DNA from 3 places in the Flexibacterium corallicola genome. Region 3 is predicted to be linked to each of the others. Evidence: riboswitches for the same ligand, from Rfam matches in the RefSeq annotation. Region 3 holds a riboswitch; each other region holds the start of a gene.
What was found. Region 3 has a riboswitch for thiamine pyrophosphate ahead of thiC (phosphomethylpyrimidine synthase ThiC). Riboswitches for the same ligand answer to the same signal wherever they lie in the genome.

Region 1 (3,276 bases), 1.7 Mb from region 3:
TTGTCATCGCCCTGCTGTTTGCTTTGGGGGGGTATGTGGTCTATTCGCAACGGGATGCGATCCTGTCTGGGCTGGATTCTCTTATGAATTCCTCACAGACGCAGGAAACGGCACCTGTACAGGAACCGCAGTCGGAACCTCCCAAGAAGAACGATGATCGCCTGCTGGACAGTAGCCTTCAGGTTGCGCCGGATGCCAAAAACGTAACCACATTGAAAATAACTGGAAGCGGTGAGGACTATAAAGTCTCCTCATCTTCTTCTGATGCAGGAAAAGCCGTCGCCCTTGCGCCGCCGGTGGTTCCTGATTCTGAAACAATGCAGTCAAAGCCGGTGCAAACCAATTCCGTTCGTCCGGCAAAGGCTATTGAATCTGATGTTGGCGGGGTAACCGTTGCCCTACAAAGTATCCTCTATGAAGAGCCGACGGAGACGGGCAGTTCCGGCAGCGCTACCCACGGGCGGGTTCTGTGGAGTTTGGACAGAGGCAACCAGACTGGCGGCGATACGGTGAACGCAAAGGTGATGCTTCCCGAGCGTGACATGAACATCAATATGAAGATCATGCCCAATGCAGATAGTTCGCTTCCTGCAAGCCATCTGGTGGAAATCCGTTTTGAGCTGCCAGAGGGCTTTAGTGGTCAGGGGATCGCCGAGGTGCCAGGCGTGATCATGAAAACCGCAGAAGCGGAGCGCGGTGAAAAACTGGTTGGCGCATGGGTGAAAGTGTCAGACAATCTGTTCTGGATAGCTCTTTCTGATCAATCCGAGGATATCTCCCAGAATCTGGCGTGGCTCAGTGAGCGGGAGTGGATTGATATTCCGATGCTCTATAACAACCAAAAGCGTGCAATTCTTACCTTTGAAAAGGGTGAGCAAGGGGGCCGCGTTCTGGCTCAAGCCATTAAATCCTGGCAGTAAGTATTGTTTTAGAACACGAAACGCATGCCTGAAGAGCGCTCTCTTGTGTTTTAACTAAAAGATTTCTTGAAAAATATAATTTCTATCGTCATTCTGCCCCCATTCCGAGGGGTGCTTCCATAAAAGCTGAGATGGCTCTGCCGAACCCTTAGAACCTGATCCGGGTAATTCCGGCGAAGGGACAGGAACCTGAGCCCAAATCCCGGGTCTCCACCAATGCTGCATTTATGCGACGGGAGATCCTTTTAATGTTTGATTGCTATAGAACGCCTGCTGGTGTTTGGCTGTGCTGTTTGCCCTCTTTTCTCAATCGGGAAAGAAAGGGAGCAAGGCATGCTTAAAAAGTCACTTCTTTCTCTTTTAAGGGGTGCTGGCGGGCTTGCAGTTTTCATTTTACTTTGGGAGTTCATTGTCTGGTTCTTCGAGCTACCACGCTACATGCTGCCGGGGCCTTTTGCAGTGTGGGACGCGCTTATCACCCAGTGGTCTTACCTGCTCTATCATGCAAGTATCACGGCCGGTGAAACGTTGCTCGGCTTCGTCTTTGGTACTTTGGCGGGTATTTACCTTGCCCTGTTGCTGAGTTGGTCTTCCCTTATCCGCCGTCTTCTGTTGCCGTCCATCACCGCTAGCCAGTCCTTTCCTGCGTTCGCCATTGCGCCCTTGCTGGTGCTCTGGTTCGGGTTCGGGCTGGCCTCCAAGGTGATCATGGCGGTTTTTGTGATCTTTTTCTCGATCACCTCAACCTTCTATGACGGGTTACGGCGAACGGATACGGCCCTGCTGGATCTGGGGCATCTGTACCGGCTGAACCGAAGGCAAATGCTTTGGTATATCCGCATTCCGGCAGCGCTTCCTGCGTTGTCTTCGGGGCTGCGTATTGCTGCTGTGTTTGCACCCATTGGCGCCATCGTCGGCGAATGGGTCGGGGCGAAAGGCGGTCTGGCTTTTATCATGTTGCAAGCCAATGCGCGCATGCAAACACCAACCATGTTTGCGGCGCTTATCCTGCTTGCTGCGATGGTGCTCATACTCCGCGCTCTTGTCGAATATGCCACTTCCAAGATGGTTTATTGGCAGCAAGAGCAATAAAAATTTTTAATTGAGGGAACTCTCTATGAAACTTTTGGGAACGCTGGCAGCTGCTGCCTTGCTTGCCTCCTCTATTCAGGCCAGCGCAAACGAAAAACTCACTGTCTTGCTGGACTGGTTCGCAAATCCGGACCACGCTCCGATTATTGTTGCTCAGGCGCGCGGGTTCTTTGAAGCGGAAGGGCTGGATGTGGAGCTTATCGAGCCCGCAGATCCAGCCATGCCGCCGCGCCTTGTGGCTGCGGGTAAGGGCGACATCGCCATTTCCTACCAGCCGACACTCCATGCCCAAATTAACGAGGGTATGCCGTTGGCACGAATTGGTACTTTGGTGGCCACACCGCTCAACACCTTGATTGTTTTAGAAGATGGACCCATTAAGAACCTGAGTGACTTAAAGGGAAAGACCATCGGTCATTCTGCTGTCGGTTTTGAAAGTGCCATGTTGAACCAGATGCTGAAAAGCAATGGTCTGAGCAAAGATGATGTGGAGCTGATCAATGTGAACTTCTCCTTGTCTCCTAGCCTGCTAGCTGGCCGGGTTGATGCGGTGATCGGTGGATATCGCAATTTCGAGTTGACGCAAATTAATATTGAAGGCGGCAAGGGGCGTGCCTTTTTCCCCGAAGAGAACGGTGTTCCTGTTTATGATGAGCTGATTTATGTCGCTCACAAGGACAAGGTGGAAGATCCGCGTTATGCCAAATTCCTTGCGGCTATTGAGGCGGCAACGGTTTACCTGCTCAATCATCAGGAGGATTCATGGAAAGGGTTCCTTGAAGTCTATCCGAAGCTGGATGACGAGCTGAACCAGCGGGCCTGGTCGGACACTCTGCCTCGTTTTGCAGCGCGCCCAGCTGCTTTGGACAGTGGCCGTTATGAGCGCTTTGCCCAGTTCTTGAAAGAGGCCGGTCTTATTGAACAGGCTCCGCCGGTTGAAACCTATGCGGTCGAAATTCGCTAGGGGCATCCCTAACAAATAGGTAAAAGCAGATGATAGTTGGCAGCGCTTTTGAGATGGTCAAGAGCGCTGTCATTTCACCAGAACCAGGTCCTTGCGGGTCATCATCACATCCCGCCCCAGTGTTTCCATTAGGGCGTTGTAAAAGGCCAGAAGCGAACCTTCTGAATGGGCCTGACATATTTCAATGGCTTCTCTAATGTCTTTTTGAGGGCCTTTTTTCAAAGCTTCAACCAGTGCCCTGTGCCGCATTTTCTGGCCCAGAAATTTTTCAGAGAATGCAATCGAAGCATCGCCCGCTAA
Region 2 (3,276 bases), 1.9 Mb from region 3:
CAGAGCAATCCAGAGGCTGTCAATAAGCGCGGAGCCGCCGTCCCAGCGGCGTACGGCATGGTCAAGCCCCGCTCCAAATCCATCGGTACGTGAAAGTTTCAAGGCTGCAACTGCGGCGGTTGTTGTGAGTAGTATCTGAACGGTTGAAAGAAGCGCTGCGCGTCCAAGATCAAAATCATAGGTAAAGGCTTGATAAATCGCCAGCTCGACTGTCGTGGCCCGTGGGCCGCCGCCCAATGTCAGTGCAACAGCAAAACTTGTGAGGCAAATGGAGAAAATAACAGCGAGAATACCGGGTAGAATCCGGGAGAGCATTGGCAGCTCTATCAAGCGAAATAAAGCAGTTCCTTCGCATCCCAACTGTGCCGCCAGTCGAAACCGTTCTGAGGGAACTTCCTGCCAGCCTTGCAACAGCAGGCGTGTTGCTAAAGGTAGATTGAAAAATACGTGAGCAAGAACAACGCCATGCAGGCCATAGATACGCAAGGGCGGTAACCCGAATAGGCCCAAGATATCCGAAATCCAGCCCGAACGCCCGAAGACCTGTAGCAGCCCGAGGATTGCTACGATGACGGGTAGGATGAAGGGGGCTCCTAAAATTGCAATCAGGAAACGGCGGCCCCAAAAGCGCCTGCGTGCCAAGGCGCGGGCCACCGGAATGGCAAGAAGCGCACTGATAAGCGCTGAAAGCGCAGCTTGTGTAAGGGTGAACCGCAGGGCCGACCAGTCTGAGGGGCCAATACCATGCCCCGCCTCGGCGTGAAAGGCCACTGCGGCCAAGGTGCCAATAATAAGCGCCGCGACAAGTCCTGCCGCGGCGATACCCGCAAACGGGTTTACTGGCTGAGCGCGTTCAGCCATTCGGGCAGAGCCTCATCTCGTGCAGCAACAGCCTCGGTTGGTTCAAGGTACAAAGATTTTTCAGGGATGAGCAGCGTTTCAAAACCTTTTGGCAAACCTGCTGCCGGTGTCACGGCAGGGTACATCCAGTTGGTTGTTGGAATGATCTGCTGGAAAGCATCCGATACCATGAAGTTCAGGAACTGATCGGCCAATTCCTGCTGGTCGGTGCCCGCCAGTTTCGCAGCCACTTCAACTTGCATAAAGTGCCCTTCATCAAAGGCGGCAGCTTTTTTACTGGCATCTTCCTCTGCAATCAGATGGTAAGCGGGAGATGTGGTGTAGCTGAGCACCATATCGGCCTCGCCCTCAAGGAACAGACCATATGCTTCGGACCAGCCTTTGGTCACGGTTACAATGTTATCTGCAAGGTCTGCCCAGATTTTCGGAGCTTCATCCCCATAGGCCGCTTTCACCCATAAAAGAAGCCCGAGGCCGGGTGTGGAAGAGCGAGGATCCTGTATCAGGATTTTGGTGTCGCTTGCAGCCAGATCGCGGAAATTTGTCGGCACTTGCGCACCGTCTTTATGAACAAAGGCGAAATAGCCCCAGTCATAGGGCACAAAAGTCTCGTCGCTCCACTCGATTGGCAAGGTGTAGTCAGCCTTCACGGAGTGCGGTGCGAACAGGCCGGTTTTTTTGGCCTTGTCCAGAAGGTTGGTATCCAGCCCCAGCACCATATCGGCCTTGGTGTTTTTCCCTTCCAAACGCAGGCGCGACAGCAGTGCGGCGCCATCTTCAACACCAACAAGGTTCAAGTCGCAGTTACAAATGGCCTCAAAGGCTTCTTCCACTTTCGGGCCCGGGCCCCAGTCGGAAACAAAGCTGTCGTAGGTGTAAATTGTCAACTGTGGATTGTCAGCGGCAAAAGCCGGTGTTGTGCTCAACAGTCCCGCAGCAAATAGCAGATGTTTCATGTCATCCTCAATTGCGGCGAGAGGGTAAGGAGGATCGAAACCAATACCTTTCCCTCCGCCGGTTCTAGCCGGTTCAGGTTCAACGGGTTTGCAAAAAAAAATGCATCTCAGCGCGGCATCTGCGCGCACCCCGAGGTCGGGCTTTTCTTAACGGGTGGCAACCCCAAGCGCAACCGAATATGCGCGGGAACTTCTGGAAGTATCAGTTGGGTATATATCAAAGGGGTTGTCCCCTCAAAGAAGAGTTGGTGGCCATAACTAGGGGGCTACCTTACAACTTTAGGGAAAAGGAGCTTGGAAAACTGGTGTTTTCAGGCTTAATTAGGTTTGTCGGGGATAGGGCATCCCCCAAATAAGGCTAGTAGTTTCGTTTATGAAAGCCGGATCAGTGCTGGAGGGGCAAACCATTTTCACCATGATCAATCGTGCTGCACTTGCATAGTAATATGTGTGGGTAGAGCAATCCATGCATATCATTAGACACGCCAACATAAACTCTGCGCGTTCACCCCACTGGAGAACTCCGGTTGTCATGCTGGCGGTGCTGTTGACCAGCCTGATAGCAGGGGCGCTTACATGGGTCATGTGCGAGCAGAAATTTTTAGAGGATGTTGGCGAAAAGGGCCTGTCCACATTGTCTGTTCAATCGGCAAATCTGGAACAGCATCTGGATAAGTTTCGCTTGCTGGCCCCCATTCTTGCAAGAAGCGGCGAAGTGAAGGCAGCTTTCAAGAATAAAGACGTTCGCTCGGCAAGGCGTATTGCCCGTTTGATTGCCGGAATGTCCGGCGCGGATGAGGTTTGGTTTTTCTCGCCGGAAACAGACTTCACTGTCACGAATTTGCTTTCAAGGGATGCCTTGGCCAATAAAGGTAGGTTCGCAGCGCCCGAAGCTTTTAAATCTGCCACTCAAGGACGGCTGGGCCGCCAGCTCATCGTTCGCGGGAGCAATAAGCAAACCAGCTATGTATTTGCCTTCGCTGTAAGGGAGAGGGAAGCCCAGCTGGGTATAATCGCCGTGAGAGTGAGCCTTTCAGGGGTAGAACAAACATGGGCTTTGAGTGCGAATGGCGTGTTTGCCGTTGATGAGAGCGGCCATATTGTTGCAAGCAACAGGCCGGAGCTGAGAGGGCGCCGCTTTGCTGTAACAGAGCAAAAAACCACAAGTGCACCGCCCGACCAGCTTAACCTTGTCAGGGGCCGAACCCTTCTGGGCCTTGAGCTGTTTCAAGCCAGTGAACTGGCCCCCGCAGCCCCGCTTTTGAAACTGGAGCAAACCGTCGCGCCCTTGGGGTGGAGAGTTCTCACGTTCATTGATGTATCAAATGCACGCACTCTGGCGATCTGGATAAGCATTGCCACTGCTGCTTTTGTGCTTGGCAGTTCCCTTGGTGTGTGGGGGCTTTGGCAGCGGCGGCGGCGGTTGCTTTTGCTGATGTACAAGGAAAAAGCCATTGCG
Region 3 (3,276 bases):
ACCAATACCTGAAGTGATGTGATCATAACCTGGGGCAATATCAGTGGTGAGTGGGCCAAGTGTATAGAAAGGAGCTTCTTGGCAGCATTCCAGCTGTTTATCCATATTCTCTTTAATCTTGTGCATGGGCACATGCCCTGGTCCTTCGATCATTACCTGACAATCCCTGGCCCAGGCAATTTTTGTCAGATCACCAAGTGTTTCCAACTCCGCAAACTGAGCATCATCATTGGCATCAGCAATTGACCCCGGACGAAGGCCATCCCCCAATGAAAAGGCCACATCATACTGTCGGCAAATATCGCAGATCTCGGAGAAGTGTTCATAGAGGAAACTTTCCTTATGATGGTGCAGACACCATTTTGCCATGATAGAGCCCCCGCGTGATACAATGCCAGTAACGCGGTTAACGGTCATAGGTACCATATGCAGGCGCACCCCAGCATGGATGGTGAAATAGTCTACACCCTGCTCTGCCTGCTCGATCAAGGTATCACGGAAAATTTCCCAGGTTAAGTTTTCGGCAATTCCATTCACCTTTTCAAGAGCTTGATAAAGCGGTACAGTCCCAATTGGTACAGGGCTGTTACGAATGATCCATTCTCGGGTGTTGTGAATATTCCGTCCGGTAGATAAGTCCATTACGGTATCCGCGCCCCACCGGATCGCCCATACCATCTTGTCAACCTCTTCTTCCATAGAGGAAGTAACGGCGGATGTACCCATGTTAGCGTTGATTTTGACCAGAAAGTTCCGTCCAATAATCATCGGCTCGCTCTCTGGGTGATTTATATTGGAGGGAATAATTGCGCGGCCTGCTGCAATTTCCTTGCGCACAAACTCCGGTGTTACATAGTCAGGAATATTGGCTCCCCAATCATTACCTGAGCGCTCTTCGGGTAGAGTTTCTCGTAATTGGTTTTCACGAATTGCGACGAACTCCATTTCCGGTGTGATCACGCCTGCGCGTGCATAAGCGAGCTGAGTAACAGGTTGTCCGTCCTTACCACGTCGTGGGAGTGGTTTTACCGGAAAATCAGCAACAAGGTGGTCACCTTTCGCAAAGCCATTGTCTTCAGGTTTGATATGGCGTCCCTCATATTCTTCTGTATCGCCTCTTGCTTCAATCCAGCTCTGTCGTAGGGTTGGTAAACCTTCCGAAATATTCGTCAGTACTTCAGGGTCAGTGTATGGACCAGAACTATCATAAACTGGAAGCGGAGGTTCACCGGCAGTTAGGTGAACGTAAATCTCTCGCATGGGGACGCGTATATCAGGGTGTAATTCACCGTTAACATAAATTTTTTGCGAAGCGGGCAATCGCCCAGTGGTTATAGATGGTTGGGACAATGTCATTATGGTGCTCCTCAAGTTCATAACTCGAAAAAGACACCAGATGAATTTTGGCTGGAAACTGCAGAAGACACTCTGCCGTTTGGATCGTGGACTCTACACTGGTTTTGTAACACCCCACGCGATCCGTGCTTCCTCCGCCAGTATCAACTGGGTCAGGTTCAAAGGGTCGCGTCGCCGAGCATTTGCTCTGTCAGCCTCTCAGTCTCCTTGGTGAGACTCCCCTGCATAAGTGGTTTTGCTAGAACGAATGTGAATGAGTGTCAAGACAAGTTCCCCCTAAGAGCGGTGAAGAACTGTTGAACCATTTTGTTTTACTGATTTCCAAGCTTCGGAAGCCTACTCAAATCCATAAATTGGAAATAGTGAGTATTACACTAAGTCACTCTCAACAGAACTCAGAAGAATATCGTACAGCAAGGATATCTTAAATTAGCTTGTTCATATTGCAAGTGAGTAAGATGTACATGCACAGTATTATCGCGCCCGATGACTGACATGTACTACACTGACAAATGATCAAATATACTTCACATTGAAGACGATATATCATATATTTATCAACATTCTACAATGACTATGTGAAGTATTTTCTTAGATGCGTTTCTAATGAGATTAAGGAAATATGTCATGTCATACTTAACAGTGGGGGGATACCTTGCATCTCGTTTGGAGCAAATAGGTGTAACGCATTACTTCACAGTGCCGGGAGACTACAACCTTGTCCTACTTGATGAGTTACTTACAAATGAGAGATTGCAATTGATCAGCTGCTGCAATGAACTCAATGCTGGCTATGCTGCCGATGGTTATGCAAGGGCAACACAAACACCCGGTGTCATCATTGTGACATACAGTGTAGGTGGGTTAAGTTCTCTAAATGCAGTCGCAGGTGCTTTTGCAGAGGATTTACCACTGATTGTGGTTTCTGGCGCTCCCAATACCAATTCACTTGCAGAAGCTGAAGTTCTTCATCATACACTTGGAACTATTGATTATGGCTATCAAAGGCGTATCTACAATAATGTAACGGCAGCTTATGCTGTCATTATCGATCCACGAGAGGCACCTAGGCAAATAGATGAGGCGATTCAAGTTGCCCTCACGAAACGTAAGCCAGTGTACATCGAAATTGCCTGTAACATTTCTTCTGCAATCACGTCTGCGGCTATGCCACGACAATTTGATAGGATCTGTCAGAATGATGAGGCTGCCTGTATTGCTGCGGTATCGCATGCGGCACGCCTGTTAAATGATGCTACAAAACCTGTTTTGCTTGGGGGAGCGCGTTTACGTGCGTTCAACGCAATCGACGCCTTTCATAAACTGTCTTCTGTATCAGGATATGCGACTGCAGTGATGGCAGATGCAAAAAGTTTTTACCGTGAAAGTGATAATAATTTTATAGGCATCTACTGGGGACCTGTCAGCTCACGCGGATGTGCAGAAATTATAGAAGCTTCAGATATGATTCTGGCAGCTGGTGGGAGATTCAATGATTACAGTACCGTCGGCCATGCTGCGCTACTGGATCGATCCAAGATGATATTGGTTGATGCTGGCAGAATTGTTGTTGAAGGACAAACCTACGGGCCTGTGTCTATGGAATCTTTTCTTGACCAGCTGAGTGAGAAACTGGTGCATAATGAGATGGCACTGCAGGCTTTTCGTCGAAACTTCCAACCTACGCAAATTCAGGTCGCGGCGGATCCGGAAGGACAGGTTACAACTCGGGCATTGTTTTCCCGGATTCAAAATATGCTTCAACCCAACTTTGCTCTTATCGCTGAAACTGGAGATACATGGTTCAACGCAACCGCTTTGAAACTACCTGATAGTACATGCTTTGAAATACAGATGCAGTACGGTTCTATCGGCTGGTCGGTTGGAGCCGCTTTGGGATATGCCGTAGGTTCCAATGCC

Region 1: another riboswitch for thiamine pyrophosphate. It lies ahead of P6574_RS17140 (ABC transporter permease); the one in region 3 lies ahead of thiC (phosphomethylpyrimidine synthase ThiC).
Region 2: another riboswitch for thiamine pyrophosphate. It lies ahead of thiB (thiamine ABC transporter substrate binding subunit); the one in region 3 lies ahead of thiC (phosphomethylpyrimidine synthase ThiC).

Annotation. Positions count from the first base shown of each region.
Region 1 covers NZ_JARRCW010000001.1:3,903,745-3,907,020, reverse strand. Annotated here, with positions in the region: gene P6574_RS17145 (hypothetical protein) at 1-920, shown strand, start outside; TPP riboswitch at 1,018-1,120, shown strand; gene P6574_RS17140 (ABC transporter permease) at 1,254-2,012, shown strand; gene P6574_RS17135 (ABC transporter substrate-binding protein) at 2,038-2,976, shown strand; gene P6574_RS17130 (hypothetical protein) at 3,046-3,276, opposite strand, start outside.
Region 2 covers NZ_JARRCW010000001.1:4,060,941-4,064,216, reverse strand. Annotated here, with positions in the region: gene P6574_RS17810 (thiamine/thiamine pyrophosphate ABC transporter permease ThiP) at 1-861, opposite strand, end outside; gene thiB (thiamine ABC transporter substrate binding subunit) at 837-1,817, opposite strand; TPP riboswitch at 1,850-1,960, opposite strand; gene P6574_RS17800 (sensor histidine kinase) at 2,284-3,276, shown strand, end outside.
Region 3 covers NZ_JARRCW010000001.1:2,208,776-2,212,051, forward strand. Annotated here, with positions in the region: gene thiC (phosphomethylpyrimidine synthase ThiC) at 1-1,356, opposite strand, end outside; TPP riboswitch at 1,469-1,589, opposite strand; gene P6574_RS09565 (thiamine pyrophosphate-binding protein) at 1,984-3,276, shown strand, end outside.